Regions from separate parts of the Asticcacaulis sp. SL142 genome, predicted to be linked through region 1. Evidence: riboswitches for the same ligand, from Rfam matches in the RefSeq annotation. Region 1 holds a riboswitch; the other holds the start of a gene.
What was found. Region 1 has a riboswitch for cobalamin ahead of metE (5-methyltetrahydropteroyltriglutamate--homocysteine S-methyltransferase). Riboswitches for the same ligand answer to the same signal wherever they lie in the genome.

Region 1 (3,413 bases):
CTCGCCGTGGACCAGCACATCAAGCCCGATGTCTTCCTGCCAGCGGATGGCGCGTTCAGTCTCGGCTTTCAGGAAGGCGTCGTATTGCGAATCGTCGATGGCACCCTTGGCGTGATCCGAACGGGCCTTGCGCACCTCAGAGGTTTGCGGGAACGAGCCGATAGTGGTGGTAGGAAAGGCGGGCAGGTTAAACGCCTGACGTTGCAGGTCGGCGCGAATGGCAAAGGCATGTTTGCGCTGAGCCTGATCTGGCGTCACGGCTTTGAGACGCGCCTTAACCGCCGCATCATGGACCTTGGGCGAGGCGGCGCGGGCCGCGGCGGCCTCTGCCGAGGCGGTCAGTTCGGTGGCCACATCACCACCCGACAGCGCTTTGGACATTACCGACAATTCGTCCATTTTTTGCAGCGAAAAGGCCAGCCAGGATTTGACATCCTCATCGAGCCCTTTGTTTTGTCGCGCATTTGAATCCGAAAACCGCTGCACGCTTTTCGGAATGCGCGCAGTCTCCAGATTAAGGTCGATCGGCACATGCAGCAGCGAACAGGACGGCGCGATCTGAAGGTTGCCACGGTCGGCGACAATTTTCAGGCGCTCAAGCACGGCGGGCAGATTGGCGCGCCAGATATTGCGGCCATCGATGACACCCAGCGAAAGGGTAAGCGTCTTTGGTGCAGCCTGCACAACCGCTTCAAGCTGCTCCGGTGCGCGCACCAGATCGACATGCAGACCCGCGACCGGCAAGTTCACCGCCGTCTCCAGATTATCGCCCAACCCACCGAAATAACTGGCCAGCATTATGCTGATTTGCGGCACCTCTTTGGCGAATGCTGCGTAGGTTTTTTGCAGGGCGGCCGTCGTTTCAGCATCCCCGTCCAGCACCAGTACCGGCTCATCGATCTGCACCCAGTCAGCGCCAGCGTCCGCCAGCGCTTTCAGCACCTCGACATAGACCGGGATCAGGCGCTCAATCAACGACAGGGGGTTCGCCAGCCCCTTGCCCAGCTTAAGGAAGGTGACCGGCCCGACCAGAACCGGACGGGTGTGATAACCCAGCGCCTTGGCCTCTAAAAACTCTTCGACGGCTTTTAACGATGTCAGTTTGAATGTCTGATCATCGTTAAATTCCGGCACCATGTAGTGATAATTGGTGTCGAACCATTTGGTCATTTCCTGCGCCGACACGCCATGCCCGTTGCCATGAACATGGCCATGTTCGCAGGTCTCGACGTGACCCGCCTGACTGCCGCGCGCCATCGCGAAATAGGTATCGAGGTCAACCGCCTCGCCATAAATCGCCGGAATCGCCCCGACCATCAGGCTGGTGTCCAGCACCTGATCATATAAGGAAAAATCATTCGACGGGATGATATCGACCCCGCGCGCCTTTTGCCGCGCCCAGTTGACGGCACGCAAATCTTTGGCGGTTTGCAGGAGAGTTGCTTGGTCGGACTTGCCCGACCAGTAAGATTCGAGGGCGAATTTAAGTTCGCGCTTAAGGCCGATACGCGGGGTGCCTAAAGATGCGACGGGGATAATAGATGACACGGTAACCTCTGTGCTGTGAGCGTAAGGTTCTGGCCATGCGCCTGCGCGCCCGCAGCGGCTGCGGGCTAAGGACGCACCGCCTGAGCCCTCCGCTCCGGGTGAAATATGAGGTCGCTGGCAGGTCTCCTGGCTCACGGGTCAGGGCTTAAGTCCGCCTTCTCAGGGGCATAAGTCCCCCAATGGCATATGAACCTTAGCTTACCGCGCACAGTTGCGGGGGCAGCGCCGGAGTTTAACCGGCTTCCCTCTTAGCCGCGCCGGTTTGGCAACCGACGCAGAACCACGACCCGCACAGCTATAGGGTGCGCATTCTGAAGAGTCAATAAAGATATAAACATATCTTTATATGATTATATCACGTTTGAATTTGGACTAACCGTGCGTGCTCGCCTTAGTTGTCAGTAAAGATCGCGGCGATAGCGTCCGTCAGCCAGAGCCTGATCCGCCCAATCATCGCCCATGATCGTGCGCAGGGCCTTATCGACCCCCTGCCCCATCGACAGCCCGCCGCAGACCATAACCGCGCCGCCACCCGTCAGAAAATCGCGCACCCGATCAGAGGCGGTACTCAGGGCATCCTGCACATAGGTGCGCTGGCAGCTGTCGGGCCGGGAGAAACACAAACTGAGATCGCTCAACTCACCGGCCTGCACGCGCGCCGTCAGCGCCTTGCACAGGGCGCCATCGCGGATCGGATGGCGCTCGCCATAGATGACCCAATTGGCCTTATGGCCCACCGACAACCGCGCATCAATATGGGCATTGAGCCCGGCAAGGCCCGACCCCGCCGCGATCAGCAGCAGCGGCCCGTCACCTTCAGGGGTATGGAAATTTTTGTGCGGTTTTGTGCGCAGCATAACCGTCTGACCGACACTTAAGTCATGGGTCAGCAGGCCCGACCCCAGACCGCGCGCACCGTCATCCTTGATGACCGCCCGCACATAGAGTTCAACCGCGCCTTGGACCGGCAGGGACGCCAGCGAATAGTCACGGACATGGCCATCTGGGGTCATGATTTCTGCCAGATCACCGGCCTGCCAATCCGGCAAGTCGCCGCTTTCGGGCTCCAGAACCACTCGGTAAAGTTTCGAGGCGTCACTGTCGGGGTTAAGGCATTCGCGCGCTTTCAATTGCCATGCACCGTAAGCCGCTTTGGGATCAAATGCCTCCGACTTGGCCCCTAGATCCGACAGATTTCCATACCACCGGTTCAGCGCCACCGGATCAAGATCATCGACCTCGATCACCTCAAAATAGGGCTTGGCCCCGCTGGCCCGCAGCCAGTCATAAACCTTACGCCCAAACGCACAAAAATCGGCATAGGACTTATCGCCAAGAGCCAGCACCGCATAATCAAGGTGACTGAGAACCGCGCCATCGTTCATGACCTTGGCCTCGAACCCCAAGACACTATCAGGCGCATCGCCATCGCCAGTCGTCGAGGCCACACACAGGACATGCTGCGCGCTTTCCAGATCACTCAGTTTCAGGTCAGCCATATCGATAATGCGCGCGACCTGCCCGCCGTCTGTGAGGCGCTTAAGTGTCGCCGTCGCAATCTCTTCGGCTTGACCGGTCTGGGAGGCATAGACGACCAGCCACGGGGTCGCACCTGCCGCCGCCTCACGCTTGAGGCGCGCTTTTTTCCGCTCACCGGCCCATATCACCGCGCACATGATCAGGTAAAGCGCAGTTGCCCCCAGCACCCAGGCCCATGTGACCGGATCGCCCTGCACCTCGGCTATGATCTGCGACAATCCCATCTCTTACTCTTCAGTCCCATAGGCCGCCATCAGCGGGCTTAAGCGTTCAATTATATGCTCATCGTCCCGCACCATAATAAGAGCGGCAACGCCGTGCTGCGC
Region 2 (3,413 bases), 250 kb from region 1:
TGCGTCTGCTGGCCGGTCTTGATCAGCCCGATTCCGGCAGCGTGACCTTTGAGGGCGAAGACTATCTGGCGCTGAACGCGCGCGAACGCCGCATAGGCATGGTGTTTCAATCCTACGCCCTGTTCCGCCACATGACGGTCGAGCAGAACATCGCCTTTGGCCTTAGCGTCCGCCCGGCCAAAGATCGCCCTTCAAAGGCTGAGATCAAGGCCAAGGTTCAGAGCTTATTGAAACTGATTCAGCTTGAAGACCTGGGTAAGCGCTTCCCATCACAACTGTCCGGCGGTCAGCGTCAGCGGGTGGCATTGGCACGGGCGCTGGCCATTTCGCCGCGCATTCTGTTGCTGGATGAACCGTTCGGCGCGCTCGATGCTCTGGTGCGCAAGGATTTGCGCCGCTGGCTGCGCCGCATCCATGACGAAACCGGCGTGACCACCATCTTCGTCACCCATGATCAGGAAGAAGCCCTCGACCTTGCCGACCGCGTCGTGGTGCTGAAAGATGGCCAGATTGAGCAGATCGGCAAACCGCTTGAGCTTTACCGTAAACCGGTCTCCAGCTTCGTGTTCGATTTCCTCGGCACCAATAATCAGGTCACGGCGACGGTCAGTGGCGCAGAAGCGAAATTCGAGGGCTTTACCGCACCCGCCGTTGTTTCAGGTGAATTGACAGGGCCACAAGTGGTTCGTTTCCGCCCGTTCGATGCCCACCTGTCCAAAGACGGGCCGGGCTTTAAGGGTAAGGTGTTATCGATCCTGCCGGCCGGTGCCAATCTGCGCCTTGAAGTGCAGGCCGAGGACGGCACGGTGTTCGAGACCCAGCACGCCCACGATTCCGACGCCAGCGACCTGAAACTGGGCGATACCGTCTACGTCCGCCCTACCAAGGTCTATGTGTTCGGGAATTAATCCCTGCGTCCAAACCCGTAGCTATAGCCGCATAGTACGCTGTCGAACGCCGCGCACAGGCTGGCGCGGATAGCGTCCGACTGCGCATCGGCGGCCTTGAGGCGGGCCGGATTGTCATGCAAATCGACGTTACGCAGCCAGATTTTCTCATAGCGGAAAACGTGGAATGTGAGATTCGACGTGGTGGTCGCGGCGCGCACAACATCATCGATATTGCGGCGGCTGTCGTCAACAAAGACGATATCGGTAAAGGGTTTCCGGCTGATAGATGCCGCCAGAAGCTGAACCATCACGCCCTTGTCCTGACCAGCGGCCAGCATGATACCGTCTGAGACGGTAATGTCGCGGTGCGGTCCCTCGGGCAGGGTCACCTTGACCTTTCCGGCAGCCTTGCGAATTTCGTCATCGCCCAGACGCCCGCGACGGGTGCATAGCGGCTTTTCACATTCCGGAGCGCCACTGAAATCATAGCCAACGGCCATCAGCGCCCGCTCGGTCGCCCCGCGTAACTCGGACCCGCGCGCGCTTAGGGTATAGACCGGAATCCCTGCCGATTGCAGGTCGCGCACCCGCTGCGGACCGTCATCCTGCGTGGGCTTCAGACCCGCCAGGGTCAGCCACAGGGCCTGCTCATAAAGGATCACATTGCGCTGCTCGCCTTGTGCCCCGTCAAGCTTGCCACCCAGCCAGCCTTCGGAGCCCAGGTCGCCCGGCACGGTCAGCAGGGTGTCATCAATGTCAAACACCACCAGCACGCGCTTTGATTTATCGGCCTTAAGGCTGTGGGCCAGATCGGTGGCGATTTTCAGGTCGGTGATAGAGGTAAACCCCGCAGCCTGCGCGACCACAGTTGAGGCCATCATCCACGCCGCCGCACATATCCCTGCCCAAATTTTCATCACACCCTCGTTTCATAAGATACCTCTGGCAAACCCGAAAATGCCCGCAGGGTCAAGGCTTAAGCGTCCAAAAACCGCATCTAAACCCTTGACCCCCGACCGCAAACGGCCTAATGCCCCGGCCGTGCAAGAGGTGCCGTGAGAACGGCTTAATAGGGAACCGGGTGTAAACCCCGGACTGTCCCCGCAACTGTAAGCGCTGAGTTTTCGGCCATATGCCACTGAAGGTAACTTCGGGAAGGCGGCCGCAAATGTCTGAGGCGCAAGTCAGGAGACCTGCCCTTTGCTGTCGTCCTTTGCGTGATCGGGGTGTGTCACAAGAGCGGGAGCCTTTCCTGAGCGGCGATATGTTTGACAGCGCGGATCGATGATCCGTGGCTGTTGCTTCGTCTGCGAAAGACTATACGACCCATGCGAACCTACCTTATTGCCGCGCTTACCACCGCCTCGGCCTTGGCCCTGATGACCGTGGCCGGCCACGCCCATAGCGGTGAAATTACTGAAGTCGTGGTCACCGTGACCCGTGAGCCTGTCGCCCTGTCCAAGGTCGGCCAGAGCGTCACCGTATTTGATGCCGAGACCATTGAAACCCGTCAGGAACTGTTCCTCAGCGACCTGATCGCCCAGTCGCCGTCCGTTTCGATCGCCCAAACCGGCGGCCCCGGTCAGGTCGGCACCGCCCGTTTCAGAGGTGCGGAAAGCGACCGCAGCCTGTTCCTGATCGATGGTGTGAAACTGGGTGACCCGTCGCAAATCGGCGGCGGTCTGAACCTCGGCCTATTGGCGCTGAATGACGCCGAGCGGGTCGAAGTCCTGCGCGGGCCGCTATCGACCCTGTGGGGCTCTCAGGCCATCGGCGGCGTGGTCGCCATCACCACCCGCACCCCGAAAAAGCCATTCGAAGCGCGTGTATCGGTTGAGGGGCTTGAGGATTACATCACGGCCCGCGCCTCAATCGGCGGCAAGGCGGATCGTCTGACCTGGGGCCTGTCAGGGGCCTATATCGACGATGAAGGTGTGTCATCGTTGCGCACGGGTTCCGAGAAAGACGGCTTTGAACAAAAGCACCTCAACGGTTATCTGAACTACGCCCTGACCGAGACATCGGGCCTGCGGGCCCGCCTGAGCCACACCGAAAGCGACTATGATTTTGACGGCTATGATGCGTCGTTTGCTCTGGCCGATACTCTTGATTTTGGTACACAGGATGAAAGTGTCGCCAGCGTCGGTTACTATAACCAGATGCTTGAGGGCCGCCTGAAAAACAGCGTCACCATCAGCCAGACCAAGACCGAGCGCGAAACCTCGGATCTGGCCAATGCGACCTCTTATCCTTTTGAGGGTCGGCAATTCAGCTATGACTATACCGGCGCGTTCACACTGTCGGAAGCCACCCAGTTCGTCTTTGGGGCATCGTCTGAGCGTTCTAAAATCATCGCCACCGGCCTTGTCAAATCGGTAACGCTAAACGGCCTGTTCGCGCAGGTCCGTCAGGATATCAACGCCCTGACATTGAACGCCAGCGTCCGCCGCGACGACCACTCGACCTTTGGCGATAACACCATCGGCCAGATCGCCGCCGCCTATGCGCTTAGTGATGCCGTGG

Region 2: it holds a riboswitch for cobalamin, as region 1 does, so the genes downstream of both, OVA03_RS08505 (TonB-dependent receptor plug domain-containing protein) here and metE (5-methyltetrahydropteroyltriglutamate--homocysteine S-methyltransferase) in region 1, are expected to answer to the same signal.

Annotation. Positions count from the first base shown of each region.
Region 1 covers NZ_CP113061.1:2,110,993-2,114,405, forward strand. Annotated here, with positions in the region: gene metE (5-methyltetrahydropteroyltriglutamate--homocysteine S-methyltransferase) at 1-1,539, opposite strand, end outside; cobalamin riboswitch at 1,647-1,837, opposite strand; gene OVA03_RS09565 (NADPH cytochrome P450 oxidoreductase family protein) at 1,947-3,311, opposite strand; gene OVA03_RS09570 (FAD:protein FMN transferase) at 3,315-3,413, opposite strand, start outside.
Region 2 covers NZ_CP113061.1:1,865,448-1,868,860, forward strand. Annotated here, with positions in the region: gene OVA03_RS08495 (sulfate/molybdate ABC transporter ATP-binding protein) at 1-908, shown strand, start outside; gene OVA03_RS08500 (DUF2608 domain-containing protein) at 905-1,807, opposite strand; cobalamin riboswitch at 1,922-2,106, shown strand; gene OVA03_RS08505 (TonB-dependent receptor plug domain-containing protein) at 2,219-3,413, shown strand, end outside.